Regions from separate parts of the Arthrobacter sp. UCD-GKA genome, predicted to be linked through region 1. Evidence: riboswitches for the same ligand, from Rfam matches in the RefSeq annotation. Region 1 holds a riboswitch; each other region holds the start of a gene.
The links. A riboswitch is a leader RNA that binds a small molecule or an ion and turns the genes downstream of it on or off. The one in region 1 is predicted to bind cyclic di-AMP.
Positions count from the first base shown of each region.

Region 1 (9,852 bases):
GCTGGAGAAGATCGCGGCCCTGGAACCCGAAGCCATCGCCGTCAGCCTCCTCTTTAGCTACCTAAACCCGGTCCACGAGGACATGCTGCTGGCGGCCCTCGAAAAGCGCTTCCCGGACACCCCTATCACCATCTCGAGCCAGGTGGCCCGCGAGTTCCGCGAATACCCGCGCACCGCCACCACGGTCATCAATGCGGCTCTTCGTCCCGTGGTCGGGGCCTACCTCGAGCGGGCCGCCGGATCACTGGCCGCCGGCGGGGTCCTGGCACCGTTCCAGGTCATGCAGTCCAACGGCGGCTGCGTCCCGGCCGGGCGCGCCGCCGGCCAGGCGCACCGCCTGATCCTGTCCGGACCCGCCGGGGGAGTCTCCGGTCTGTTGCGCGGCGCCGCCGAGCACGGGTTGCCCAACGTCATCAGTCTCGACATGGGCGGAACAAGCGTCGATGTGTGCCTGGTGCGGGGTTCGCTGGCCCCGTACACGAGCATGCAGGTAGTCCAGGACCACACGCTGATCGCCCCGACGGTGGACATCCACACCATCGGCGCCGGCGGTGGATCGATCGCCTGGGTGGACCGCACCAAGCGCCTGCGCGTGGGTCCGCAGTCGGCCAAGGCCGTCCCGGGGCCGGCAAGCTACGGCCGCGGCGGCACCGAGGCAACGCTGACCGACGCGCACGTGGTGCTGGGAACGCTGGGGTCCGGCGCGCTGGCCGGGGACCTGCGACTCGACTACGCCGCGGCCGAAAAGGCCGTGCGGGAGATCGGCGAGCAGCTGGGCATGGGTGTCATCGAGGCCGCGGAGGCCATCCTGGCGATCGCCATGGCCCACATGGTTCGGGCCGTCCGCAAGGTCAGCGTCGAGCGCGGCCTGGATCCGCGCGAATTCTCGCTCTTCCCCTTCGGCGGGGCAGGACCGCTGCACGCCGGCCTGCTGCTGCGCCACCTGGGGCTGTCCAGCGTCGTGGTTCCCCACCAGCCGGGACTCTATTCCGCCGACGGCCTGTTGGCAGCGGGCCTGCGTATCGACGACTCGCAGACCGTGCTGCGCCCCTTCGGTGCGGACGCCCTCCCGCCCGTTTCCCGGTGGCTTGTCGAACGCCGGGACGAGCTGGTCCGGCAGGTCATCGAGGACGGCGCGGCCGCCGGCAGCGTGCGGACCTCGGTCACCGTCGACTGCCGCTACCTGGGACAGGGCTACGAGCTCAGCGTGCCGCTTGACGGCGCTTCGGTGGAGGACCTGGAGCTGATCGCCGAGCGGTTCCACCCGCTGCACCGCGAGCTCTACGGGCACAGCTCGGAGCGCGAAACCGTGGAAATCGTCACGGTGCGCCTGGCCGTCACCGGAGGCTTCGACCGCGTGGCGCAGCCGGCCCGAGCCGCCGGCACCACGGGACCCGCGGATGCCGCCATCGTCGGCCGTCGCACCGTCCACCTGCCCGGCACCGGTGAAACCACCACCGCCATCTACGACCGCACCAAACTCCAGCCGGGCAACACGCTGGCCGGACCAGCCATCGTCCAGCAGATGGACGCGACCACCGTCCTGCTGGGCGGGCAGACTGGCCGCGTCACGGCCAACGGAGACATCATCATCACGGAGGACAACTAGCCATGACCACACTGACCGAGCACACCGCCACCGCCCTCGAACCGGAGGTGGACACCGTGACCTTCGAGGTGCTTTCCTCCGCGCTGACCTCCATCGCCGAGGAAATGGGCGTCGTCCTCAAGCGCTCCAGCTACAGCCCGATCATCCGCGACATGGACGACTTCTCCTGTGCCCTGTTCACCGCCGACGGCGACCTGGTCGCCCAGGCCGATTACATCCCCGCACAGCTTGGCGCCATGTCCCTGGTGGTCAAGGCCATCATCGAGCGCTGGGACGGACACATCAGCGACGGCGACGCCTTCATCTGCAACCACCCGTTCCTCGGCGCCATGCACCTTCCGGACGTCAACGTGGTGACCCCGATCTACGTTGAGGGGATCCTTTCGGGATGGAGCGGCACAGCCGCCCACCACATCGACGTCGGCGGCGTGAACCCGGGCAGCGAGGGCCCCGAACTGGAAGACATCTTCGCCGAGGGCCTGATCCTGCCGCCGGTCCGCTTGTCCATCGCAGGGGTCGAGAACCCCGACGTCATCTCGATCATCACCGACAACATCCGCGACCCGCTGAGCACCGTCAGCGACCTGCGCGCCCAGCGCGCCGCCTGTGTGCTGGGATACCAGCGACTGAACGAACTTGCCGGGCAGTACGGCCTGGACGTGGTCGGCTCCGTGATGCGCCGAAACCTCGACGTGGTCGAGCTCGCGGTCCGCAACGCCCTGCTGGATCTGCCCGACGGCGAGGGCGAGGCCGAGGGCTTCCTCGACGACGACGGCCTCGACGGCCCGCCCACCCGTATCCATGCCAAGGTCAGCAAGGTCGGCGACACCCTTCACCTCGACCTCTCCGGCTCCAGCGCCCAGGTCCGTGGCGCCATGAACGTGCCCTGGGCCAGCGCCCGCGCCGGCATCGTCTATGCGGTGCGGGCCGTGGTCGCCCCCGACCTGGGGTCCAACGACGGACTGCTGCGCGCCGTGGAAATCAACGCCCCGCTGGGCTCGGTGCTCAACCCGATGGCCCCGGCGGCCGTGTCGATCCGCCACAATACCTGCCAGCGCTTTGCCGACACGTTGATCCGTGCGCTGACCGACATGTGGCCCGAGGCCGCCGTGGGCAGCAGCACCGTCAGCTTCTTCTGCATGAACGTGGGCAGCACCTCCCCGGTCACCGGACGTCCGGCCGTCATGGCCGACGTGGTGGGCGGCGGCACCGGCGCCACCGGCGAGGGCGACGGACTCGATGGGGTGGACACCTACATGTCCAACGTGGGCGTGATGCCGGCCGAGGTCGTGGAAACGAACTACCGCATCCGGATCCTGCGCAACGAATTCGTTCCCGGCTCCCAGGGAACCGGCAGGTTCAACGGCGGCCTGGGGCTGCGCCGGGAATACGAGATCCTTGAGCACCCGCAGCGGGCCACCTTCTACGCGGAACAAACCAAGGCGGGATTTGCCCCGGAGGGCGCCTCCGGGGGAAGCTCCGGCCAGCCGACCAAAATCACGCTCATCTCCCCGGACGGCACCGAAACCATGGTGAAAACCAAGACCTCCACCACGCTGCAGCCCGGCACCATCGTGCGCGTCGAGACCGCAGGCGGCGGCGGCTTCGGGCCGGCAGCGGAGCGCAGCGAGTCGGCGCGCGAGTCGGACGAGCGCAATGGATTGGTGGTCTTCCCATGACCGGCACGAACATGACCGGCAGCGCGGTCGAGGACGCGCTGGCCGGCGCCGTGAACTCCGCGGTGTGGTTCGACGGATTCGAACGCAAACCCGCCGACGTCCTCGTCGGCAGCCACGAATGCGACCTGCTCATCGTCGGGGCCGGCTTCGGGGGTCTCTGGGCGGCTATGCGTGCCCGGGCACGCCACCCGGACTGGTCGATCACCGTCGTGGATGCACAGGAAATCGGCCGCGCGGCCTCCGGACGCAACGGAGGGTTCGTGTCCTACAGCGTGACCCACGGCCTGGCCAACGCCCTGGCACGATGGCCCAAGGAAGCCAGCCATCTCGAACGCCTGGGTTTGGAGAACCTGCAGGGGTTCGCCGACGACCTCCGGACCGCCTGCATCGACGGGGGCTTCCGCGCGGCGGGCAAGCTCCAGGTTGCCACGGCACCGCACCAACTGGAGGAACTCGCTGCGTCGGTGTCCAAGGCCAAGGAATATGGTCGGCCGCTGGAATTGCTCGATGCGGAACAAACCCGGGCCCGCATCGATTCGCCGACGTTCATCGGCGGTGTATTGGATCCGGTGGGTACCTGCCTGGTGGAGCCGTACAAGTTGGCGATGGAGATGCGCGACGCGCTGGCCCGGCAGGGGGTGGTGTTCTTCGAACACACGCCGGCGCAGAAACTAGAGGCCGACGGAGCGGGGATGCGCGTGCGCACCCCGGCCGGGAACATCGTGGCAGGCAAGGTCGTGCTGGCCACCAGCGCGTTCCCCGCGCTGCTGCTCCGCAACAGGATGACCACGGTGCCGGTCTACGACTACGCCCTGGCCACCGAGCCGCTGACCGACGGGCAATTCGAGTCGATCGGCTGGCGCTCGCGTGAGGGGTTGACCGACTCCGCGAACCAGTTCCACTATTCGCGGGTGACCGAGGACGGGAGGATCCTCTGGGGCGGCTACGACGCGATCTACCACTACGGCCGGCGCATCTCCACCGAGTTGGAGAACCGCCCCGGGACTTTCCGGAAACTCGCGGAGCAGTTCTTCGAGACCTTCCCGCAGCTCGAGGTGTCTTTCAGCCATGCCTGGGGCGGAGTCATCGATACCTCGACCCGGTTCAGCGCGGAGTACGGAACCGCTTTCGGGAAGCGCGTCGCCTATGTCCTGGGGCATACGGGGCTTGGCATGGGGGCGAGCCGTTTTGCCGCCGACACCATGTTGGACCTGCTTGATGGCCTGGATACGGAGCGGACCAGGCTTGACATGGTGAGGCGTCGGGCGGTCCCGTTTCCGCCCGAACCGGTGTGCGCGGCGGGGATCAACCTTACCCGGTACGAGCTTGCCCGTTCGGACCGGAACGAGGGTCGGCGTGGGCTCTGGCTCAAGGCCATGGACGCGTTGGGGCTGGGATTCGATTCCTGACCTCCCGGATTTCCCATCGGCCGGAGGCTTCCCCGGGAGCTGCTGCCTGCGCGGGTCAGGAAGTCCGTGCGCTGGATCGGTTCGTGCCGCAGGACAGCGAAGCCCCGCCCGTGATGCTGGACGACCAATGGGCGGTCCAATGACGGAACTTTGATTGGGAATCATGGGCTTGGGGCGTAGGCGCGGTATCGACGGCTAACGCACTCGGAGCGGCGACGCTCGGTGATGTTCGAAACGACGACCCGCGGCCGCCCCTCTTGGGGCGGTCGCAAGTCTCAGTGCTCCAGCGGCATCAGTGCTCGGTGTGCGCCTCGGCCGCCTTCTTGGCAGCCTTTTCGGCGTCCTTCTCGGCGCGAAGTGCCGCGGCCTCGTCGTGTTCCTCGACCTTCTCCTGGTGGATGACCTCGGCCAGTAGCTTCTCCATTTCCTTGGCCACGCGGGCCGCGGACGCGGGGTTCTGGCCGGTCACCAGTCGTTCGTCCACCACGACGTTCTCCGTGAAGTTCTCCGCCGGCACGTGGGTGGCGCCCTGCTCCTCGAGCCGGTCCGCCAGGAGGAACGGGACGACCTTCTCCTTACCCACGGCAACTTCCTCCTCGTTGGTGAAGGCAGCAACCCTCCGGCCCTCGACGAGTCGGAACCCGTTGTCCAGTTCCACGTTCACCAGGCCTGCAGGTCCGTGGCAGACCGCGCCGACCACGCCGCCCTTGTCGTAGACGCTGGCCACCAGGTTCTGCAGGCCTTCGCTGTCGGGGAAGTCCCACATGGCGCCGTGGCCTCCCACGAGGTACACGGCGTCGTATTGTTCGGGGTCAACCACGGCGACGCGGGCGGTGTTGTATAGGCCGGCGCGCGTGGTTTCGTCTTCGGTGAAGGCGACCTGGATGGGATCTTCAGGGTCCACTGTGTCGCGCGGGGGCTGGCCTCCCTGGATGGAGGCGAAGTCGACGAAATGCCCGGAATCCTTGAAGACCTTCCAGGGGTGTGCGGCCTCGGCCACGTTGTAGCCGGTCTTCTCTCCCGTATCGGCGATCTCGGAAACGCTGGTCAGAACCATGAGGATTTTCTTCATGTAGTGCTCCTTTCGTCCACTTCCCACCCTAGGCGAGCACCCGAGACCTGCCTACCCCCATGTGCGGTCTACCATCCTGAATTTCGCAGTTGCGAACGGTGAGCACCAACGGCGTTCAATGGTCGGGTTCCTAGCTCCAGGATGTCGCGTTGGGCCATCGGCTTGGGGACGGGCCCCGACAGAGCCGCCCCCAAGAGAAGCCCTGTCATGCGGAATAGCGACCAACCTTCATGAAGGAAATGGCCGCACTTTGCTGTTTCGTGACACTTCAGGTTTCCCAGCGCCCACAGAAGGACCCTGACGCGTTGACGCACGCGTCAGGGTCCTTCTAAATGAGGTACGAGCGTGCCTTGGATCCCAAACCGATGGGCCGGCCGGTGATGTTCGTGTCCAGCAACGGGGGATGCCCGCTTGCCATGGTGATTCCGTTGAGAAGGGATCCCGAGTCCTGGAAGGTGTTGCGGATCTTTGACATATGAAGCCGGTGCCTCACCCACAGGCGTTGGGAACGTGGCGAACCACGGGTGGCGATTCTAGCCGGTTGGCCAACGCGGACGGGAGCAGCCGCACCGGTGCAGACCCGGGCTGACAGTCTCCTTGATCACGTTTACGCTGGCGTCCCGGGAGAGCGCCGGGCCCAAATCATCCAGTTGGAACTGGAGCCGCCGGTGCAGCTCGACGATGTTGGCTTCTGCCCGGGGTCCTAGTCACCCCAAAGAGGGCCGGTGGGACCTCCTGGTGCGGGTGCGGGGATCGAGGACGCATTGGGGCTTCCGACCGCCGGCGGCACCCACGTGTTTGTCAGGCGCATGGATTGATAACGGAATTGTAACTTTTACTTGAACCTCGTAGGGTTTTACATCTGGTTGCACTCGCGCAACCCAGTCCCGATCCGGATCGCACAACCCTACCGGCGGATCGCGGAACAAGAATTCCCGGTAGGGGCGGAGGACCCATTCAACCGTTCCTGGTCTTGGACCATGGATCTCGGGGTGAAGCTGAGTCCGCCTGGCGGGCTCGGCCGAGTTGATCTCATGACTCGAATCCGACAGCTAACTTCGCAGGCGACACATGAGAGGTAATCATTTGACCCAGCAGCAAAATTCCGGGCGCCGCCGCGCGTCCAGCCCTGTTGATGCTTCGCCTGCCGACGGTTCCCTGGAGCAGATCGTGGACACCGCAATGAATGGCGAAAGCACTTCCCGGCGCCCCGGCCGACGCGCATCAAGCGCGGTCCCGGACTCCCTCGAGAATCCTGAAACCCGGAACTACGGTGGCCGCCGCTTTGTGGCCAGCCCGCGCTACGCAGCCTCCACGGAGGCGGTATCCATCGCCGCCACCGAAATTCCTGCCGCGCCTGTTGCGCGGCCGCTCTCGCTGGCGACGCCCGCCGAAGGCGACAAGCTGGACAACGTCCTGAAGTCCGCACCCCGGACCCGGCGCCCTCGTCTTGGGTTTGCGCACAAGCTCGCCGCGGTAGCCGCCGTGACCGGCCTGGCCTTCGCTGCCGCCCCCGCGCAGGAAGCCGATGAAGTTGCCGCGGCTCCACAGCGCGTCTCCCAAACGTCTGTCGCAGACGTCAAGGCTCCGGCCCACGACAAGCTCACGGTCGATCGCGCGTCGGTGACCAGCAAGTACGTCAAGGCAGTCAAGCCGGCACCCGTCACCACCGCTGCCGCCGGCAAGGTCGCGACGAAAGCCAAGCCAGCGCCCGCCACCACCGCCGACACCGGAAAAGTCACCAAGCTCTCCCAGCCGGTGGACAGCATCCGCCTGACCTCCCGCTTCGGTTTCCGCCAGAACCCGACGGGCCCCGGCTACATGAACCACAATGGCCTGGATTACGCGGTGCCCACGGGAACCCCGGTCAAGGCCGCCGCCGCCGGGACCGCCGTCCAGGCCGAGTGGGCCGGACACTCCGGTTTCCGTGTGAAGATCGACCACGGCAACGGGTTGGAGACCAGCTACAACCACAACTCGGCACTGAAGGTGTCCGTGGGCCAGAAGGTCGAGCGCGGCGAGACCGTCTCCCTTGCGGGCAGTACGGGCAATTCCACCGGGCCACACTTGCACCTCGAGGTCATCGTCAACGGCGAGTGGGTCAACCCCGAGGGCTGGCTCTAACGGCAATTGTCGCCGTTCCCTCTCCGGAACGCAGCTAATGCACGCCCCTTGTATTCCGCGGTCCCTGCATCAATTGACTCCTACGTTTCCCCGTGCGGCAGCACCACGCGCTCGTTGTGCCGGGGGGCTGTCCGGGTTCATGAGCGAGTGCTTGCGTCCGTAGGTGAAGTAGATGGCCAGGTCGACCAGCAGCCAGATGGCGAACCTCAGCCAGGTTTCCCAGTGCAGCTGCAGCATCAGGAACCTGGGAGAGCATTCCTGCCGGGCCATCGAAACCTGTCATGGTCAGCCCTGCCGAGCACGCAGGAAGGAACCGGCCATTGCGGCCGATCCCTTCCCGTCCATCCACACCGTTCACGCGGTGGCGACTCCCGGCAGGGCGCACCTATCGGGAGCCCGATCAGGCGACGCAGCCCCCGAGCGCTATCTGCCCGTCGACGGCCCGGATCTGGTTCTGCACCGTGCCGAGCTGATCCTGCAGGCCGATGACGGTCTTCTTCTGCGCTGCGATGGCGTCCTTGTTTGCGCCCTTCTTCGCCTGAAGCGTGCTGAGCTCCGCCTGGGCGTTCGTCACCTGGACGTCGAGCTTGGTCAGCTGTGCTTGCAGGTCTTTCAACTGGTTTTCGGTGGCGCTGATTTCGCCGTTGAGCCCGTTCAGCTGCGCCAAGAGCGGAGCCACCCTAGTCTGGAGGTCGAGAACTTCAGCTTCCTTCGTGGCGATCTGGCCGTTGAGCCCGGTGAGGTTCGCCACCAGCTTGTCCATGTCGCCATTGAGGGCCGCGATCTCGCCTTGCTTCTCGGCCACCGCGGCGTTGGCGTCGGGTACCGCCTTCGCGAGGGCCGGCAACTGGTCCTGCAGGTCCTGGAGCTCGCCGGCCTTCTTGTCGACGGCGGACTGCGCGGCAGCGCTGGCGGCAGTGGCATCGGCCAGATCGCCTTTCAGCCCGTCGAGGACAAGCTTTTGCGCGGCAATCGCCTCCTGGCTGGCGGCAAGGTCCTCGGTCAGCGTCGGCAGTGCTGCTTCGAGGTCCGCCAGGACCTGCTGCTGCGCGGTGAAGGCTGCCCCGGCGTCGGCCGCGGCTGCCTCAAGCGTGTGCAGCTCGCCCTGCAGCGCGGCGATTTCGCCTTGCTTGGTGGTGACGGCACCGTTGGCTGCGGTGACGGCCGCCTGGAGGGCGGGGATCTGGTTCTTGAGTGCGGCGATCTCGGCTTCCTTCGTCGAGACGGCGTTGTTGGCGGCGGTCAGGGAGGCCTGGAGCGGCGCCGCCTGCTGCTGCAGGGCGCTGCTCTCCTGCTGCTTGGACTGGAGTTGGGAATTGAGGGTGTTGACCGCGTTTTGGAGCGTGGTCAGGTCTCCCTGGTACCCGGCGATCGTGGCGTTCTTGCTGAGGATCTGGGCGTCTACTGCGGCCAACTCGTCCTGCTTGGCCTTCCGCAGTGCCTGCAGGCGCGTCTTCTCGGGGCTGTTGCCCTTGATGTCCGAGATCTGCTTGGTGAGATCCGTGATCTCGGCTTCCAGCTTGGTCTTGCCGGCGGCCAGCGCCGCGAGCTCTTGCTGCGCCGTCGCAAGCTGGGCCTGCTTGGCCGTGATGTCGGCGTTCTTCGCGGTGACCTGCTGCTGAAGTGCCGCGATTTCCACCGTCACTGTTGCGAGCTTGTCGCTGTTGGCCTTGACCGCCGCGGCAGCGCCGTCGGCAGCGGAGCGCAGGGTGTCGAGTTCCGCCTGCGCAGTGGCGATCGCCGTGTTCTTGGCCGCGAGTGTTTCGGCGGCGTCCAGCGCTGTCGTCTGCAGCGAGGTCAGTCCGTCCTTGGCTGCGGAGATCGCGGCGTTCTTGGCAGCGACAGCGGCCGCGGCATCGCCTGCACGTCGCTGGACGTCGGCCAGCGTCGATTTGGCGTCGCCGATCTTGGCCAGCTGGGCGTCGACTTCCGCCTGGGCGGCGGTTCCCGCCGCCTCAA
Region 1 is NZ_MOLR01000008.1:403,363-413,214, forward strand. It holds gene BLJ79_RS15890 (hydantoinase/oxoprolinase family protein) at 1-1,609, shown strand, start outside; gene BLJ79_RS15895 (hydantoinase B/oxoprolinase family protein) at 1,612-3,288, shown strand; gene BLJ79_RS15900 (NAD(P)/FAD-dependent oxidoreductase) at 3,285-4,697, shown strand; gene BLJ79_RS15905 (type 1 glutamine amidotransferase domain-containing protein) at 4,990-5,769, opposite strand; gene BLJ79_RS23400 (hypothetical protein) at 6,098-6,244, opposite strand; cyclic di-AMP (ydaO/yuaA leader) riboswitch at 6,679-6,852, shown strand; gene BLJ79_RS15910 (M23 family metallopeptidase) at 6,940-7,893, shown strand; partial or broken gene BLJ79_RS22520 (amino acid permease C-terminal domain-containing protein) at 7,963-8,136, opposite strand; gene BLJ79_RS15915 (coiled-coil domain-containing protein) at 8,294-9,852, opposite strand, start outside.

Region 2 (9,852 bases), on a different contig from region 1:
CGTTAGGCCAGCGAGAGGAAGAGCTTTTCCATGTCGGCGCGGTCGGCGGTGGGATCCTCACTTTTCAGGCACTGTTCGAGCCCGGTGGCGATGATGGAGAACCCCGCGCGGTCGATGGCCTTCGAAGCGGCGGAAAGCTGGGTGACCACCGCGCGGCAGTCGCCGCCTTCCTCCAGCATGCGGATCACGGCGTTCAGCTGGCCCTGGGCGCGCTTGAGCCTGTTGATGGCCGGTTTCATGGTGTCCGCTTCAAGTTCCATGGTGGGTCCCTTCAAGGTGTTGATTTCTTCAATGGTATACCCCCGGGGGTTTCCTTAGCGTATCAATGGCAGTGATTCTCGATACCCCCCTGGGTATATGCCATACTCGAATACAGAGGGGGCGGCCAAGCCTCCATCAACAACCCCAGACGCAAGGAGTCACCATATGTGCCGTGCGACCAAATGCCGTAAGTGTCAGAAAACCACCTGGGCCGGATGTGGCCAGCATGTCAAGCAGGTCATGGCCCACGTGCCGCGGAGCGAGCGCTGCTCCTGCGATCCAAATGCCCCGAAGGAGTCCGGCAAGAAAGGCGGCTTCTTCGCGCGCCTCTTGGGCCGCTAGGCCCAGCCTCGCATGCGCCTGCGGCGATCGGCACCATTCCCGATGGTGTCGATCGCCGCTTTTTTGTGCATCCGTGAACGACTTGACGGATACCCCAGGGGGTATTATTGTTGCCTGTGAACCGGATACCCCCAGGGGTATGAAGGGTAAACTGACCAACCACAAGGAGAACCAATGCTTCTCGAACGAATCTATGACGAGGACCTGGCACAGGCCAGCTACTTCATCGGCTGCCAGGCCAAGGGCGAGGCCCTCGTGGTGGACGCCCGGCGCGACATCCAGGTGTACCGGGACCTTGCCGCAAAAAACGGCATGAAGATCACCGCCGTCACCGAGACCCACATCCACGCCGACTACCTCTCCGGCACCCGGGAGCTGGCCGCCGCCACCGACGCGGAGATTTACGTTTCGGGCGAGGGCGGGCCGGACTGGCAATACGAATTCGAAGCCGAACGCCTCTTTGACCAGTCCACCATCACGCTGGGAAACATCACCGTCACCGCCCTACACACCCCCGGACACACCCCTGAACACCTCTCCTTCCTGGTCACCGACGGCGCCTTCAGTGACAAGCCGGGCTTCCTGCTCTCGGGCGACTTCGTCTTCTCCGGGGACCTGGGCCGCCCGGACCTGCTCGACGAGGCCGCCGGCGGTACCGACACCCGTTTCGCCGGGGCCCACGACCTCTTCGTCTCGCTGAAGAACAAGTTCCTGACCCTGCCTGACTACGTCCAGGTCTACCCGGGCCACGGCGCCGGCAGCGCTTGCGGCAAGGCCTTGGGCGCCATCCCGTCCTCCACCGTCGGGTATGAGCGCAGCTTCGCATGGTGGGGTCCCTACCTCGCGGCAGGCGACGAGGCGGGGTTCGTCGAGGCACTGCTTGACGGGCAGCCCGACGCACACGCCTACTTTGGCCGGATGAAGCGCGAAAACCGCCAGGGCCCGGCTGTCCTGGGCGAACGCACACCGCTGGCCGAGCTAGTCACCGAAGACGTCGCGACCGCCCTGGCCGCGGATGACATCGGCGTGGTCGACACCCGCCCCCACACCCAGGTCCACGAGGGCACCGTTGCCGGGGCGCTGAACATCCCCGCCGGCACCAAAGCCGCAAGCTACGGTGCCTGGGCCGTGGACCCGGAAACGGACCAGCGCCCGCTGGTCCTCTTGGCTCCGGACAGCGAGAGCGCCATGGAGATGTGGGACCACCTCATCCGCGTGGGTATCGACAAGGTTGCCGGATACATCACTTCCCTGGACGGCCTGCCGGTCTACGTGCCCCGCACGATCTCCCCGGCCGACCTGGCAGGGTTCGATGCGGCCATGGTCTTGGATGTGCGCAACAAGACCGAGCACACCGCCGGACACGTGCCCGGCTCCGAACAGCTCAACGCCGGACGGGTGCTCTGGCACACCGACAAGCTTCCGGCCGACGGCGTGATCGTGAGCTTCTGCCAGTCCGGGGTGCGCAACTCCGTGGCCGCCTCCGCCCTGCGCCGGGCCGGGTTCGACATCGTCGAGCTCGAGGGCAGCTACGCCGGCTGGGCCGACTGGAAGCAAATGCAGAACGCCTAGGTTCTCCACTGCCCATCCCTCAACAATAAATTCTACGTATTCCCGGTCCCGCATCCCCCTTTCCGGATGCGGGACCGGCCGGGCGCCATGCCCGGCAGAAAGGGCCCACAAGCCATGAACCCCATTCCCCAGACCACCAGCCCCGAAGAACTCAAGGACTGGATCGCAGCTGGCTCCGACGTTGTGGTGCTTGACGTGCGCTCAGCCGCCGAATTCGAATCCCTGCACATCCTGGGCTCCTACAACGTCCCCCTCCCGTTGCTGGCCGAACACACCGAGGAACTCGCGGCCAAGCTTGACACCAAGGTGGTGCTGGTCTGCCAATCCGGCGTGCGCGCCACCGAAGCCAAGACCAACCTCGCGTCAGTGGGATTCGGCAACGCCCATGTCCTGGCCGGCGGCGTCCCGGCTTACAAGCAGGCCGGCGGCCGGACCGTGGAAGGTTCCAAGCGCTGGGACCTGGAACGCCAGGTGCGCATGGCCGCCGGTTCCCTGGTGATCGCCGGCCTGGCCGGGGGCAAGTTCCTGTCCCCGCAGATCCGCACCGTTGCCGGGGTCATCGGGGCGGGACTGACCTTCTCCGCGGCCACCAACACCTGCGCCATGGGCAAGGCCCTGGCCAAGATGCCGTGGAACAAGACCGGCAACGAGCCGACCCGTGCATCGGTCCTCGCCCAGCTTCCCCCCAAGAAGTCCTAGCACACACCCGGTTTCCGGGCCCGGGTCGCGTTGATCCGGGCCCGGAAAGCACCCACATACCCCTTGAACACGCCCCCGAAGGAGCAGACCATGCCCGAAATCACCATCACCGACACCGACCAGCGACGTGCCACGGATCAGCTCCTTGACGTCCGCGAAGACTTCGAAATCACCGAGGGCATGATCCCCGGCGCCCTCCACATCCCCATGGGCGAGCTCAACACCCGTCTGGGGGAGATCGACCGGACCCGCCCCGTCATCGTCATCTGCCGCAGCGGCAACCGCAGCGCCCGTGTCGCCGATGCCCTCACCGGGGCCGGATTCACCGCCGACACCATGGCCGGCGGCATGACCGCCTGGCAACGTGCCGGCCTGCCCGTCACCTAAAACCACGCACCGGCGCTAACCCGCACGCCCTCCGCCCTTCCTCCCCCAGACAAGGCCACCTCCATGACCCTCACCCTCGTACTCACCCTCCTGTTTTCGGTGCTGATCGGGCTCTCGCTCGGCCTGCTCGGCGGGGGCGGGTCCATCCTCACCGTCCCGATCCTCACCTACGTTGCAGGCATGAACCCCAAGGAAGCCATCGCCGCCTCGCTCTTCGTCGTCGGCGCGACCTCCGCCGTCAGCGCGGTGACCCACGCCCGCAAGAAGCGCGTCAAATGGCGTACCGGTCTGGTCTTCGGGGCTGCCGGCATGGCAGGGGCCTTCGGCGGCGGCCTGCTCGGGGGCCATATTCCCGGAACGATCCTCATGATCGCGTTTGCTCTCATGATGGTCGCCACCTCCCTGGCCATGATCCGCGGCCGCAAGAACCACACCACCGTGGCCCACGACGGTGAACTCCCCGTGCTCAAGGTCATCCTCGAGGGCCTGGTCGTGGGATTGGTCACCGGGCTCGTCGGCGCCGGCGGCGGTTTCCTCGTCGTTCCGGCACTCGCCCTGCTCGGTGGCTTGTCGATGCCCGTCGCGGTCGGTACCTCGCTGGTGGTTATCGCCATGAAGTCCTTCGCCGGACTTGGCGGCTACCTCACCACCGTCTCCCTGGACTGGGCATTGGTCGGCGGGGTCACGGCCGCCGCGATCCTCGGTTCCTTCCTGGGAGCCCGGCTGGCCGGACGGATCCCCGAAGCGGCCCTGCGCAAGGGCTTTGGCTTCTTCGTCCTGGTCATGGGCGTCTTCGTCCTCGTCCAGGAACTGCCCTCCCCGGCCAACCTCATTCTCGGCCTCACCGCCGGCGCAGCCGCGGCGGTTGCGGCGCTGTGCTGGTTCGTGATCCCCGCCTGCCCCCTGCGGCGTAAATCGCTTACACCCCCTGCCGCCACCCCGGCAACCGAAGCCCACTAACCGCCGGCTCATCGCCGTCCGGCCTTTCAGCCCCAGCACACCAGGAGACCGAGCATGAAGCAGTCCACCACCAGGGCGCTCCCCATCTTGGGTTTGCGCGCCAACGCGGCGCAGTTCACCCTGCTCGTCGCGGTCAACGCGCTGGTCGGGGGCATGGTTGGACAGCAACAAACCGTCCTGCCACTGCTCGCCCACGCCGAGTTCGGCCTGAGCGGATACACGTTCCTGTTTGCCTACGTGGCGGCCTTCGGGATCGCCAAGGCGACCTCCAACTGGTTCGCCGGGACCCTCTCGGACCGCTACGGACGAAAGCCCGTGCTGCTGGCCGGGTGGCTCTTCGCCATCCCGGTGCCGCTCATGCTCATCTTCGCCCCGGACTGGAGCTGGGTCATCGCCGCGAACGTTCTGCTGGGCATCAACCAGGGCCTGACCTGGTCGACCACCGTCATCATGAAAATCGATCTGGTAGGCCCGGCCCAGCGCGGCCTGGCCATGGGACTGAACGAGGCCGCTGGCTACGGTGCCGTGGCCGCCACGTCCCTGCTGGCCGGATACCACGCCGAACAGTACGGACTGCGTCCGGCGCCCTTCCTCTTGGGAATCGCCTACACCGCCTTGGCACTGCTGCTGTCGGGCCTTTTCGTCCGGGAGACCCACCCACATGCCCTCCTGGATGCCGGAAACATGGATGCCCGGGGCGCCTCCGCCCGGCATGGCCTGGACGCCAACCTAGCCAACGGCCAAATCTTTTCCCTGACCAGCTTCCGGGAACCGGCCTTGTCCTCGGCGAGCTTGGCCGGCCTGGTGAACAACCTGAACTTCGGACTCTCCTGGGGCCTGTTCCCCCTCCTGTTCGCCACCGCGGATCTCAGCATGGGCCAGATCGGCCTGCTTTTCGCCCTGTATCCCGGGGTCTGGGGCATCGGCCAAATGGCGACCGGTGCTCTCTCGGACCGGATCGGACGCAAACACCTCATCACCACCGGCATGTTGGTCCAGGCCGGAGCCCTGGCGATCATCGCGCTCGGGGACGGCTTTGGTGCCTGGGCCTCGGGAACCGTATTGCTCGGCGCGGGAACCGCCATGGTCTACCCCACGCTGCTGGCCGCCGTGGGCGACGTCGCCCATCCCGCTTGGAGGGGACGCGCGGTGGGCGTCTACCGGGTCTGGCGCGACCTCGGATATGCCGTCGGTGCTATCCTGGGCGGGATCGTCGCCGACCTGTTCGGGCTCAACGCCGGCGTCTGGATGGCCGCGGCACTCAGTGCAGCCGCAGGGCTGATCGTCGCGATCCGCATGTATGAAACGCACCCACCGCATCCCCGGCCGACCCCTGCGGGCAATACCCTGGCAACACTTCCGCGCGACCACACCAACCCGTAGCATGGCCACAGAACCGAGGTCCCCTGCCGTGGCGGAGCACGCAGTCGCGCTCGGCACGCCTCCACACCACGACCCGAGGAGAACCGCCATGACCTACACCCACGCCATCACCGTCCCGCTGTCCTGGCAAGACGCCGTCGAACGGACACGCGGCGCCCTGGCAGAACAGGGATTCGGTGTCCTGACGGAGATCGATGTGAAGGCGACCTTCACCCAAAAGCTGGGCCAGGAGGCCGGGGCCTCCGTGGGGGACTACATCATTCTCGGGGCCTGCAACCCGCAACTGGCCCAACGCGGCATCACCGCCGAACCGCAGCTGGGCGCACTGCTCCCGTGCAACGTCGTCGTACGTCGCGCTCCCGCCGCCACGGAAACCACCATCGAGGCCTTCGACCCGCAAACCATGGTCAAGCTCAGCCAGAGCGATGCGACACGTGAGGTCGCCAACGAAGCCGACGCCAGGCTTCAGGCGGCATTGAAGGAAATCTCCGGAACAGTAGGTACCTAGGTTCTCACCTCATTGGCACAGGTCGCTCGCACGATTCCAACATCGCTAACGGGCACCGATTCCTGGTTTTCATCCGGATCCAGGTACTTTAGGACTCGGCCCATGAACCGTCCGGTTCCGGGCAGTGGTGAGGGCACCAAACGCGCCGACCACCACCCGCCAAGTCAGCAAAGAGTGATGGGCGTTGCAGCCACGGACAACAGTTATTGAGCGGATAAGCCGGGAAACCACCGTCTTGAAAACCTAAAGGTTTCTAAGACATGCGCACGGCACCGTTTTCGTCGATCGGCGGTGGCTCATTCGCGGGAGGCCTTTTGTTCCAAAAAGTCGTCTTACTGTAAAACGTCTCACGCAGTTGTCGCAGAGGGGTTCTTGAGCCAAAATGTCGAGATGAGACATTTAGGATACACACGGGTGAGCACCTCGAGCCAGGATGCGACGTTGCAGCTGGATGCACTGGTCGCTGCCGGGGTGCAGAAACGCGACGTGTTCGCCGATGTCACCTCCGGCAGCAGGAACGCGGTCGATCGGCCCGGGATGAAGAAGCTCCTGGAATACGCCGAGGCCGGGGACACCGTGGTGGTCTGGCGGGTCGACCGGCTGGGGAGGTCCCTGGTCGATGTCCTGAACACCGTGAACCTGCTGCGCGAACGCGGCGTGAACGTCCGGTCCATTTCGGACGGGATCGACCCGGCCACCTCGACCGGGCGGATGATGCTGAACCTGCTGGCTTCCCTGGCCGAGTACGAGCGCGAGCTGATCGTGGAGCGGGTCAATGCCGGGATCGCCGCGGCGCGTCAATCAGGCACCCGGTTCGGCCGGCCACTCTCCGACCCGGCAGTGATCGCGGACAAGCTCGCGATCGCGAAGGACGCCCGTGCGAAGGGACGCACCGCCGAAGACGCGGCACGTTTGGTCGGGTGGAGTCGCGCGACGCTCTACCGTCACCTTGGCCAAAACGCAGGATCCGTCAAAAGCCAGTGATCACTGATTCCCCAGTGGAGTGCAGACGACTCTGGCACCAGATGAACCCAGCCCGGGACCACCATCACATGCTTAGCGCCCACCGCTGTACCGCTGGCCCCCAAGGCCGACTATCGACCGGGAACGGTAAAGCCGCTGTCGTTCAACTGATCCGCGCTTTCACTGCTGGTGGCTATCCCCTAGACAAGGGAACTTGGCTGAGAGCTTTTTTCGCTGCGGGCGGGGAATTTCGGCACGCCGAATCGATCAGCAAGCTGATCGCTGAGATGCAGAAGGGAACCAAACATCGCGTGCAGCAACGCTATCGACCCGAGATCCTTTCGATTCTCCGCGAAAGGGCCGCCACAACAGCAGCAACAACAAAACTTCCTGACTGACAGCGGATCTTCGCTCTCCCACCCTTGGGATCTAGACCGGCGATAAACATGGCCCACATGTCCGCCTTGAAGCCATTACTAACGGCAAATGGGTGTGCCCCGAGGGCTAAATATAACGATGACCGTCATCATTTCGTAATCAAAACGTGACTTTTGGATACGCTTCTTATATCCTAAGCGAACGACCCGGGAACAACCCTGCTCGCCGCCGCGGGAAGTGCCGAGCACTGCCAGCCCACGGTGTCCGTTTGAAACTCGTTTGGCAGTGGCGGGGGACCCACTTTCGGTTTCCACACAGGAAGCCTTGGGGTTAAGTAGTTCGGTCTAGGGACCGGATTGCCGAGTGACTCCCACTCGAACCCGACAGCTCACCTCGCAGGCATCAGGAGAGGTATTTCTACGTGACTACACGTCAAGCACTAGGCCGCCACCGCGCGACCGCAGTTCGGGCCAACCCGCTAGAATCCATCTCGAAGGCAGTCGCCTCGAACGCTGGATCGGTTGGCCGCCAGGCAGCAGTTATTGCAGCCGCATCAGGTCTCGTACTGACCCTCGGTGTTCCGGCAGCTCAGGGAAATGTTTCCCGCGAAGCAACTGCCGTTCCCGTTGAAGGCCTATCCGCAGAGCGCGTCGCCGTCAAGGCCGTTTCGGTCCCTGCGCAGCAGAGCAAAGACCTGACGATCGAGCGCGCAGCGTTCACCTCCAAGCCGGCACCAGCTCCCGTAGTGATTGCCGTGGCCAAGAAAGTTGCGCCAAGCAGCACCGCAACGAAAACACACTCCCACGACACTGCCCCGGTGACACGCTCCAACGACACCGCAACGAAAACGCCCTCCAACGACACCGCCCCGGTGACACGCTCCAGCAACGATTCAGATGCTTACGCCCCGGTCACCCGCTCGAACCGAGACAGCGCACCGGAAGCCACGGCTCCGAAGCCCAAGAGCGACTCGATGAATACCGCGAATCTCTCGGGCATTGCTGCTACGGCGGCCAAATACGGGGGCGTTCCCTACGTTTGGGGCGGCAACACTCCGGCGGGATGGGACTGCTCGGGTTTCGTCAAGTACGTTTACGCGAAACACGGCATCGACATCGCCCGGGGCACCTCGGCCATCCGCGCCTCGGGCCAGTTCGTGCGCACCAGCTCCCCGAAGCCAGGAGACTTGGTCTTCCAGAACGGTGGTGGCCACGTCGGCATCTATCTCGGTGGCGGCAAGATGATCGGTGCGCAGAATCCAACAACGGACACTCTTCTCCACGATGTTACGCGTAACCCTCTCTACGGGTACTACACCCTCAAGGGCTAAAACACAGGCTTTCCAGGGTCTCCGGCCGATCCGCAAGGATCAACCGGAGACCCTGTTTCTTTCTTTTAATCTAATTTTCTCTACCGGATCCGCGCGGTGAGCGCAGACAGAGCCTCAATCCAAACCACAGGGTGGATGGAGGCGTGTTGACCATTTAATGTCATAATATGCGTATGAATGCAGATAATAGAGTTTGCTCGCTGGATATCGACAGCCAATACGTGGAGCTGGCGGTGGAGGTCTTTTCCATGCTGGCCGATGCCACCCGGGTGCGGATCATCCTTGCCCTTCGCGACGGTGAAATGGCAGTCGGTGCGCTGGCCGAGACGGTGGGCAAGTCCCCGGCCGCGGTCTCACAACACCTGGCTAAGATGCGACTGGCCCGGATGGTCTCCACCCGCCAGGACGGCACCAAAGTCATGTACCGGCTGGAAAACGAACATGCTAGGCAGCTGGTGGTCGACGCTATTTATCAGGCCGAGCACGCACTCGGCGGAGTGCCAGCACACCACCGCGCGGAGCAGGCCACGGCATGAGCACCACCGAGCAGCCCGGCCACCACTCCTACGATGGCCACGAGAACCACAGCCATTCCCACGAACCTCATGGCCATGACCACGCCGGACACACTCACAAGAACCACTCGGGTTTCAAGGGGTGGTTGTTTGAGCTGTTTGTGCCACACACACATGATTCCTCCGATTCCATCGACGATGCCTTGGAAGCGAGCAGGGAAGGCGTCCGTGCCTTGAAGATCAGCATGGTGATCTTGCTGGCCACCACGGTTTTGCAGGTCATTGTGGTGGCGATCAGCGGTTCTGTGGCGCTGCTGGCGGACACCATCCACAATTTCTCTGATGCGCTGACCGCCGTGCCGTTGTGGATTGCCTTCATTCTGGGACGCCGCGTGGCCACGAAACGATACACATACGGATATGGGCGGGCCGAGGACCTTGCCGGTTTATTCATCGTCGTGGTCATCGCACTGTCCGCGGTTCTGGCCGCATGGCAGTCGATCGAGCGGCTATTCAACCCGCAACCGCTGGAAAATCTGTGGTGGGTGCTCGCG
Region 2 is NZ_MOLR01000004.1:639,113-648,964, forward strand. It holds gene BLJ79_RS09155 (metal-sensitive transcriptional regulator) at 3-260, opposite strand; gene BLJ79_RS24055 (DUF8730 family Cys-rich protein) at 427-603, shown strand; gene BLJ79_RS09160 (MBL fold metallo-hydrolase) at 778-2,175, shown strand; gene BLJ79_RS09165 (rhodanese-like domain-containing protein) at 2,290-2,874, shown strand; gene BLJ79_RS09170 (rhodanese-like domain-containing protein) at 2,965-3,261, shown strand; gene BLJ79_RS09175 (sulfite exporter TauE/SafE family protein) at 3,325-4,221, shown strand; gene BLJ79_RS09180 (MFS transporter) at 4,276-5,604, shown strand; gene BLJ79_RS09185 (DUF302 domain-containing protein) at 5,693-6,112, shown strand; gene BLJ79_RS09190 (recombinase family protein) at 6,503-7,096, shown strand; cyclic di-AMP (ydaO/yuaA leader) riboswitch at 7,709-7,869, shown strand; gene BLJ79_RS09195 (C40 family peptidase) at 7,875-8,783, shown strand; gene BLJ79_RS09200 (ArsR/SmtB family transcription factor) at 8,957-9,319, shown strand; gene BLJ79_RS09205 (cation diffusion facilitator family transporter) at 9,316-9,852, shown strand, end outside.
Region 2: it holds a riboswitch for cyclic di-AMP, as region 1 does, so the genes downstream of both, BLJ79_RS09195 (C40 family peptidase) here and BLJ79_RS15910 (M23 family metallopeptidase) in region 1, are expected to answer to the same signal.

Region 3 (9,435 bases), on a different contig from region 1:
GGCGGCAATGGCAGCAGCGGTGCGTTCGACACGCAGCAGCGGCAGCAGGGCCCGGGTGGTGATGCCGTAGGCGATCATCGACATCAGCAGCGTGGCGAGCATGCCGGTGGACATCACCAGCATCGTGGCCTTGGTTACGGTGTCCTGCACCGAGGTCATCGGCAGCGCATAGATCAGGTCGTAGTCGGTGCGCGGCAGATCCACGATGCGCACCCGCCAGCCGGCCGATCCGAGGTTGGTTCCGCGCACCGTCAGCGATGCGGCGGGATCCTCGCGCAGCCGGTCAAGGGCCTGGGTGTCGAGGTCAGGGGCGTCCAGCGGCTTGTTGTCCGCGGCCGCCTTGCGCGGCATGGTGTAGAGGATGGCCCCGGACTCGTTGCGCAAGTCCCCGTAGAACCGGGCAAGCCCGTTGGACTTGGGGTTGATTGAGGCGATGCCCGCATAGTCGTTGAGCATCGTGGCGGTGATCGTGGCGGTGTTGGACTTCAGGTCCGTGTCCAGCTGCGCGGTCAGCATCAGCCGCAGCGACTGGGCCGAACCGACGGCCGTGACCACGATTCCCAGGATCATCAACGAACTCATGAGCGCTACGAGCTTGGTGCGCAGCGACACCTGTCGCCAGAACCTGCGGGCGCTTTCCACGTGGGGGAACCGGTCTTTCGTCTTAGCGGCGGTCGGCGGTTCGCATCAGGTAGCCGACACCGCGCTTGGTCTGGATGAGCGAGGGCCACTCGGGGCGCGAATCGATCTTGCGGCGCAGGTAGGAAATGTAGGACTCCACGATCGAGGCGTCCCCGTTGAAGTCGTATTCCCAGACGTGGTCGAGGATCTGCGCCTTGGAGAGCACCCGGTTGGGGTTCATCATCAGGTAGCGCAGCAGCTTGAACTCGGTGGGGGAGAGCTCGATGACCTCGCCGGAGCGGCGAACCTCGTGCGCGTCGTCGTCGAGCTCGAGGTCGTCGACGCGGATGACCGCGCTGTCCTCCTCCGCCGGCTGGGTGCGGCGCAGCACGGCGCGTATGCGGGCCACGACCTCGTCGAGGCTGAACGGCTTGGTGACGTAGTCGTCCCCGCCCACGGTCAGCCCGGTGACCTTGTCCTCGGTGTCGTCGCGTGCGGTGAGGAACAGCACGGGGAAGTGCTTGCCTGCGGCGCGCAGGCGGCGGGTGATGGTGAAGCCGTCCATGTCCGGGAGCATCACATCGAGCACCGCAAGGTCCGGGGTCTCTGCCTCCACGGCAGCCAGGGCCTCGCGGCCGTTTGCTGCCGCCACCACCTCGAAGCCTGCAAAGCGCAGGGAGGTGGAAAGCAATTCGCGGATGTTTGGTTCGTCGTCGACGACCAGGAGCTTTGCTTCGGGGGTTTTGGCATTCATGGGTACCAGTCTGCAACCGCTATCTGTAAGAACCCTGTGTGTTCGTTGTGCATGCAAGGGCGCTTGGCAGCACGAACGCCGCCAAGGTGCCCGGAACTTGCCGGAGACGGGCCCCGGGAAGCAACCTCGGGGAGGCTAACGGGAGCGGCGGCGCTCGCGGAAGTTCAGGACCAGGACCACCATGAGCAGGATGAAGGCCAACGGCAAGCCGTAGAGCGCAACGGCGAGCAATGCGGGCGCCGGGGCCGCCTGCACCATGTACTGGATCAGGATGACGGCCAGGGCGGCCAGCGAGACGATGGCGATGCCTCCGGCCAGGAAGGTCAGGATGCGCTGGGAAGCCGGGGTCGGGGCGGTGGTGTTCACCCCTTAAAACTACCGCGCACCGGGCAAAGAGCCACATCGGGAACCGGCCCCGGGCCATGGAAGGGGGCAAGCCGCTGATGTCGTACCCTAGAAGATATAGACTTCCCCGGACGCAAGAGCCCGCCCACAAGCCCCATCGGGGCCGGGTTGCGTGGTTTCGCGCCGGGAGATCGCCAGAAATGGGAACGCGGAACGGTTTTCGACCCCCGTGGTTGGCCCATTGTGACCCAAGGACGAGGTAGCTAGACGTGCCAACCGGCAAAGTGAAATGGTACGAACCCTCCAAGGGGTTCGGGTTCCTGGTAACCGACGAGGGCCAGGAAGTGTATTTGAACGCCTCGGCGCTGCCCGCGGGCGTGACCGAGCTGCGCGCAGGCACACGCATGGAATTCGGCATTGCCGAGGGACGCAAGGGCGCGCAGGCGCTTAGCGTGCGCATCCTTGACGATGCACCCTCGGTGGCCCGTGCCAAGCGCAAGCCGGCCGTTGACACCGCAGTGCTGATCGAGGACCTCATCAAGGTGCTCGACTCGGTCTCCAACGGGTTGCGCCACGGCCGCTACCCGGAAAAAGCCCATGGCGCCAAGATCGCAGCCGTGCTGCGCGCCGTAGCCGACGACTTGGACGCCTGATCACATGGCACGCAAACCGATAATGGACACAACCCTGGCGAAGGCCGTTGACCAGGCACGCGCAGCGCTGCTGGAGATCACCGACGAATCGATGATCGGCGAACACCTCGAGGCGGTCAACGACGGCGAACGCCTGGTGACCCACCGCTTCGAGGCGCTGCGCATCGGCTACGAGGGCTGGTGCTGGTTCGCGACGCTGACCCGCATCCCGCGCGCCCAGGCCAAGGACATCACGGTGTGCGAGGTCGGGATCCTTCCCGGCGAGGACGCACTGTTGGCCCCGGCTTGGGTGCCCTGGGCCGAACGTGTCCGCCCGGAGGAAATGGACGCCGAGCGTCGCGCCGCCGAAGAGGCCGCTGCCGCGGAAGCCGGCGTCGAGGCCCCGGGCCAGGAATCCGGCGAGGCCGATGCCGATGCTCCCACGGACGGCGAGGTGGCGGCGCCCGAGGGCACCGAAGCGCAGGATTCCGAAGACCCGGACGCCAAGTAGTCGAATAGGCACCCGGGGGACTAGTCTCCTGGAGTGTCGAAGGGGGCTGGCGGTGACCGAATGGTCACTGCCAGCCCCCTTTCCCGTGCCCGGTTTGCCCTCCGGCAATGCGGTCAACGGCGAAAAGGCGGCGCCCCGGCACGTGGTGTTGGCCCGTGCCGGGGCGCCGCCCGTATGCCTTGCGAAGTCGCTAGCTGTTCTTCAGCACGTACTCGATGCACTTGAGCAGCGAAGAGACGTCCTCTGGCTCGATGGCAACGAACGTCGCCACGCGCAGCTGGTTGCGACCCAGCTTGCGGTACGGCTCCACGTCGACCACGCCGTTGGCGCGCAGCGTCTTGGCCACCGCGGCGGCATCGATCGAATCGTCGAAGTCGATGGTGGCGATGACGTTGGAGCGGTCCCCGGGTGCGGCGACGTACGGGGTGGCAACCTCGGAGGCCTCGGCCCAGTCGTAGATGCGGGAAGCCGAGTCGGCCGTGCGCGCTGCGGCGAACTTCAGGCCGCCATTGGCATTGAGCCACTGCACCTGGGCGTTGAGCGAAACCAGGGTGGACAGGGCCGGGGTGTTGTAGGTCTGGTTCAGGCGCGAGTTGTCGATCGCCGTCTTCAGGTTCAGGAAGTCGGGGATCCAGCGTCCCGAGGCGGCAATTTCCTCGGCGCGGGCAATTGCCGCCGGGGAGAAGAGTGCAATCCACAGGCCGCCGTCGGAGGCGAAGTTCTTCTGCGGGGCAAAGTAGTAGACATCGGCCTGCGAGACGTCCACGTCCAGTCCGCCGGCGGCGGAGGTCGCGTCGATGACGACCAGGGCGCCCTCGTCGGCACCCTCAACCCGGTGCACCGGGGCGGCAACGCCCGTGGAGGTCTCGTTTTGTGGCCAAGCGTATACGTCCACGCCCACCTCGGCTACGGGAACCGGACGGGAACCGGGCTCGGAGGTGATGATCGAAGAGGGCTCCAGGAACGGGGCCTTGTTGGTCGCGGCGGCGAACTTCGAGCCGAACTCGCCGAAGGACAGGTGCTGGGCCTTGGTGCGGACCAGGCCGAAGGCCGCGATGTCCCAGAACGCGGTGGATCCGCCTACGCCGAGGACCACTTCGTAGTCGGCCGGGGCGTTGAAGAAGGACTTGAGGCCCTCCTGGATCTCGCGGACCAGGTTCTTCACGGGAGCCTGGCGGTGCGAGGTGCCCAGAAGCTGCGTACCTGCGTCGAGCAGTGCCTGGACCTGCTCGGGGCGGACCTTGGAAGGTCCGGCACCGAATCGGCCGTCCACGGGCAAGAGGTCTTGGGGAATAGTCAGGCCGGTGCTCATGTTGCTCCTCATAAGGGGGGTTTTACGCTTTGACACCCTCGCATCCGCTGTCTGATGCGATTCGGGGATGCCCAGTTGTTCAATAATCCCGCACTCGGACGCCCAATGCGTAATAGCGAGTCGGAAATGTGAACGCAGGTAGAGTGGGAAGCGTAGTGATCTCTTGTAAAAATCAACCCATGCGGGAGCTGCAAACGTGTCAGACCTGATCGATACCACCGAAATGTACCTGCGCACCATCCTGGAACTCCAGGAGGAGGGCATCATTGCCCTGCGCGCACGTATTGCCGAGCGCCTGGGGCACTCCGGGCCCACGGTTTCGCAAACGGTGGCCCGCATGGAGCGCGACGGGCTGGTCGTGGTCACCACCGACCGGCACCTCGAACTGACAGAGCTTGGCGCGGAAGTCGCCACAGGTGTGATGCGCAAGCACCGCCTGGCCGAGCGCCTGCTGGCCGACGTGATCGGCCTGGAGTGGGAGTATGTCCATGAGGAAGCCTGCCGCTGGGAGCACGTGATGAGCGAGCGCGTGGAGCAGCGGCTGTACAAGTTGCTGGGCCAGCCGGCGGCTTCCCCGTACGGAAACCCGATCCCGGGGCTCGAGGCGCTGGGCGGGCCCGGATTGACCGAGATCTCCGTGAGTGTCCAAAATCTCGATTCGGCACTGCTGGACGGAAACGTGGGCCCGGTCCGCATCGAACGCCTGGCCGAAACCATCCAGGTGGAACCCGAGCTGCTGGTGCAGCTCGATGAGGGCGGCATCCGCCCGGGGGCCCTAGTCACGCTCGAAAGGGCCGGGGAGTACGTGGTGGTGCGGGTCGAGGGCATCGAGGGCGCACTGGAGCTTCCGACCGAGGTCAGCGCCCATGTGTTTGTCCGCCGCATGGATTGATAACGGAATTGTAACTTTGGCATAAACCCCGGTAGGGTTTCTCGTTGGGTTGCACTTAGGCAATCCAGTCCTGATCCGGTTCGCATAACCCTACCGGCGGATCCAGGAGCAAGAATGCCCGGTAGGGGCGGAGGACCCATTTCAACCGTTCCTGGCCATTGGCCACGGATCTTGGGGTGAAGTTGAGTCCGCCTAGGTGGGCTCGGCCGAGTTGATCTCATGACTCGAATCCGACAGCTAACTTCGCAGGCGATATATGAGAGGTTGACATTTGACTCAGCAGCACACCTCCGGCCGCCGTCGTGCGTCCGGACCCGTTGATGCTTTGCCTGCTGAAGGCTCCTTGGAGCAGATCGTAGACACCGCCCTGAGCGGTGAAAACACTTCCCGACGTCCCGGCCGCCGCGCACTGAGCGTGGTCCCGGAAGCCGTCGAGGCAACTGGTTCCCTGCAGTACATCGGCCGACGCTTCGATGCGGGCCTGCGGTACGGCGCATCCCCGGACGCAGCAGCCATTGCCGCCACCGAGATCCCCGTGGCCCTGGCCGCCCCTGCGGCACCGGTGGCCGCCCCGGCCGAAGCCGACGAGCTGGACAACGTCATCAAGTTCGCTCCCCGGCCGCAGCGCTCCCGCATGGGGTTCACGCACAAGATTGCCGCGGTTGCCGCCGTTTCGGGCCTGGCCTTCGCCGCAGCATCCCCCGGGCAGGAGCCCGAGGGCGCCGTCGCCGACGCCCAGCGCGTTGCCCAATCGGTCGTGGTTGATGTCCAGGCCCCGACCGGTGACGAGGTCAAGATCGAACGGGCCTCGCTGACCAGCGAATTCACCAAGGAAGACAAGCTGGCCACGGTCATGACGGCCGCCGGCGGCGATGTCACCAAGATCGCCACGAGCGGTGTACTGGCCCAGCCGGTCGACAGCATTCGATTGACTTCGCGCTTCGGCCACCGCAAGAATCCGACCGGCCCCGGCTACATGAACCACAACGGGCTGGACTACGCGGTTCCGATGGGTACGCCGATCAAGGCCGCAGCCGCCGGCACCGTCGTGCAGGCAGCCTGGGCGGGCCACTCCGGCTTCCGCGTGGAGATCGACCACGGGAACGGCTTGCACACCAGCTACAACCACAACTCGTCCTTGAAGGTCGCCGTGGGGCAAAAGGTCAAGCGTGGAGAAGTTGTCTCGCTCAGTGGCAGCACGGGTAACTCAACCGGCCCCCACCTGCACCTCGAGGTCATCGTCAACGGCAAGTGGGTAAACCCCGAGGGCTGGTTATAACGGCAATTGTCACCGTTCCGTGACCGGAACGTGACTTTTGGATTCGCTTCATATATTCTAAGTAAGTGCTCAGGGACCAACCCTGATCACCGCCGCGGGAAGTGCCGAGCACTGCCAGCCCACGGTGTCCGTTCAAAAACTCGTTTGGCAGTGGCGGGGGACCCACTTTCGGTTTCCACACCAGGAAGCCTTGGGGTTAAGTAGTTCGGCCTGGCGGCCGGATTGCCGAGTGACTCCCACTCGAACCCGACAGCTCACCTCGCAGGCATCAGGAGAGGCATTACTACGTGACTACACGTCAAGCATTGGGCCGCCACCGCGCGACCCCGGTTCGGACCAACCCGCTAGAATCCATCTCGAAGGCCGTAGCCTCGAACGCTGGATCGGTTGGCCGCCAAGCCGCAGTCATTGCAGCCGCATCAGGTCTCGTTTTGACCTTGGGCGTTCCCGCAGCCCAGGGCAACGTATCCCGCGAAGCAAGCGCCGTCCCCGTTGAAGGCCTTTCCGCAGAGCGCGTAGCCGTCAAAGCCGTCTCGGTCTCGACCGAACGCGCCAAGGACCTGAACATCGAGCGCGCAGCGTTCACCTCCAAGCCGGCTCCGGCTCCCGTCGTGATCGCCGTGGCCAACGAGGTCACCCCGCGCTCCACCACTTCCTCGACGCGTTCCAGCAATGCCGACGCCTTTGCACCGGTAACCCGCTCGAACCGCGGCACCACCGAATCCACCTCCTCGGCCCCCAAGGTCAAGAGCGACTCGGTCAACACCGCCAACCTCTCCGGCATCGCGGCAACCGCTGCCAAGTACGTGGGCGTTCCCTATGTATGGGGCGGCAACACCCCGTCGGGCTGGGATTGCTCCGGCTTCGTCAAGTACGTCTACGCACAGCACGGCATCAACATCGCCCGCGGCACCTCGGCCATCCGTGGCTCGGGCCAGTTCGTTCGCACCTCCAGCCCGAAGCCGGGCGACCTGGTGTTCCAGAACGGTGGCGGCCACGTCGGCATCTACCTCGGTGGCGGCAAGATGATCGGTGCACAGAACCCGACCGTCGACACGATCCTTCACGACGTCTCCCGCAACCCGCTCTACGGTTACTACACCCTCAAGGGCTAAGCTCAAGCGTTCCAAGGCCCCCGGGCGATCCGCAAGGATCGACGGGGGCCTTGTCTGTTAATCCCCCCAACAGGGCGTGCGTCCGGGACGGCAGGTGCGGCCCGTGGCGCCCGATGCCCACGGGAACGGCCGAAACGCCCCTCCAGGGGGTGTACCGCGGGAAAATTTCCGGTGGATTTTTTAACCAGTTGCCGACAAATGCGAGCAAAACAGTCATCCATTGTCTTAGGCTAGGGCACAGGAGCCAAAGCCGAGTGCCGCGTGCGCCACCGTGAGGGATTTCCGTCGTGGACGGGTCCCTCTGTTGCGCCGGGTCAGGATCAGAGGATGCGCACATGCGAACCCTTGTACTGAATGCAGGATTTGAACCGCTGGCGGTCATTACCTTCCGCCGGGCACTTCTCCTTGTCCTCACCGGAAAGGCCACCGTCCTTGCCGATGACGACCGGGACCCGGTCGTCGGGGTCAACCATGTGGTGCCCAGGCCCACGGTGATCCTGCTGAACCGCTACATCCGCCTGCCGTACCGCTCCGTCGTCAATGTCTCGCGCCGCGGGGTGCTGCGCCGCGACGGGCACCGCTGCGCGTACTGCGGACGAAGCGCCAACACGATCGACCACATCGTGCCGCGGAGCCGCGGCGGCGAGGATTCATGGGAGAATTTAGTAGCGGCATGCCAAGGCTGCAACAGCGCCAAGGGAGACCGGACGCTGGCACAGCTGGGCTGGAAGCTGCGGTTCGCCCCGAGCCGACCGCGAGGCGCCCAATGGTTCATCACCGAACTGGAACGCCCCGCAGAGGCTTGGAGTCCCTTTTTACGGAGTGCAGCATGAAATTCGATGCGATCATCGTGGCCGGTGGCCGTGGGTCCCGGCTCGGCGGGGTCAGCAAGCCCCTTCTTGAACACCGCGGCGAGACGTTGCTGGAGCATTCGCTCAACGCCGTCCGTGATGCCCAGGCCATCGCCGTGGTCGGCGCCCATGCCCTGGCCGAAGCCGTCACCCGGTACATGGACTGTGCCCCGGACCACCAGCGCGTGGTCATCACCCGCGAGTATCCAACCTTTGCGGGCCCCGCCGCGGCGGTCGCCGCCGGACGGGCCGCCCTGGACGACGGACCAGACGACGAAAGCGCGCAGCGCGAAAACGAGGCTTCCGAGCTGACAATCGTGCTGGCCTCCGACCTCCTGGATCCGGGCCCGGTGGTCGCGGCACTGCTGGCCGCCACCGACAACCCGGTTCAGGGAACCGAGGCATGGGTGCCCCAGGATGCCTCAGGGGTGCTGCAGACGCTCTCCTGCGCTGTCCTCACCTCCTCCCTGCGCGAAGCCATCAGCCGGGCCTCCGAACCCCGAGGAAGTCTCGAGAATGCGTCAATGATGCGTCTGCTTGCTACAGTGCAGATGGAACGACTGAAGCTTCCCGACGCGGACTTCAGCGACATCGATACGCCCGGGGATGCCGGGCGGCACGGGATAGCGGTGGCCAACGGCCACTGACAAGGAGAATGCATCATGCCGGAAGCCCAGCTCGATCAATGGATCAGGGAACTCCTGGCGGCGTATGAACTCAACGACACCGAAATCGACATCGACCAGGTGCTCTCGCTGGCCGGCGTTGCCGCGCACACCATCGTCCGCCCCGCCGCCCCGCTGACCACCTACGTGGCCGGTTATGTGGCAGGCCTTGCCGTGGGCAGCGGCCGGGCCGGCACGAAACCGGCGATGGAGTCGGCAGACTCCCTGGCACGGACAGTGCTGGCCGCACGCCCCGCCTCCACCGACGACGCCTGAGCCGTGCCGCGTTGAAAGACCAATCCTGGGACGGCGCCCGCACCGAGGCCCACCGGCTGGGCACCCGGATCGCCGCCGCGCCCCAAACGGTTCCCCTGCACCTTGCCGCAGGACGGATCCTCGCCGCCGACCTGGTGACCGCCTACCCGATGCCGCATTGCGCGACCTCCGCCATGGACGGA
Region 3 is NZ_MOLR01000013.1:101,457-110,891, reverse strand. It holds gene BLJ79_RS19105 (sensor histidine kinase) at 1-642, opposite strand, end outside; gene BLJ79_RS19100 (response regulator transcription factor) at 665-1,375, opposite strand; gene BLJ79_RS19095 (hypothetical protein) at 1,511-1,741, opposite strand; gene BLJ79_RS19090 (cold-shock protein) at 1,990-2,373, shown strand; gene BLJ79_RS19085 (DUF3027 domain-containing protein) at 2,396-2,863, shown strand; gene serC (phosphoserine transaminase) at 3,054-4,175, opposite strand; gene BLJ79_RS19075 (iron-dependent transcriptional repressor DtxR) at 4,372-5,067, shown strand; cyclic di-AMP (ydaO/yuaA leader) riboswitch at 5,152-5,335, shown strand; gene BLJ79_RS19070 (M23 family metallopeptidase) at 5,411-6,346, shown strand; cyclic di-AMP (ydaO/yuaA leader) riboswitch at 6,474-6,628, shown strand; gene BLJ79_RS19065 (C40 family peptidase) at 6,784-7,461, shown strand; gene BLJ79_RS19060 (HNH endonuclease) at 7,797-8,294, shown strand; gene mobA (molybdenum cofactor guanylyltransferase) at 8,291-8,959, shown strand; gene BLJ79_RS19050 (DUF6457 domain-containing protein) at 8,975-9,253, shown strand; gene BLJ79_RS19045 (molybdopterin molybdotransferase MoeA) at 9,265-9,435, shown strand, end outside.
Region 3: it holds a riboswitch for cyclic di-AMP, as region 1 does, so the genes downstream of both, BLJ79_RS19070 (M23 family metallopeptidase) here and BLJ79_RS15910 (M23 family metallopeptidase) in region 1, are expected to answer to the same signal.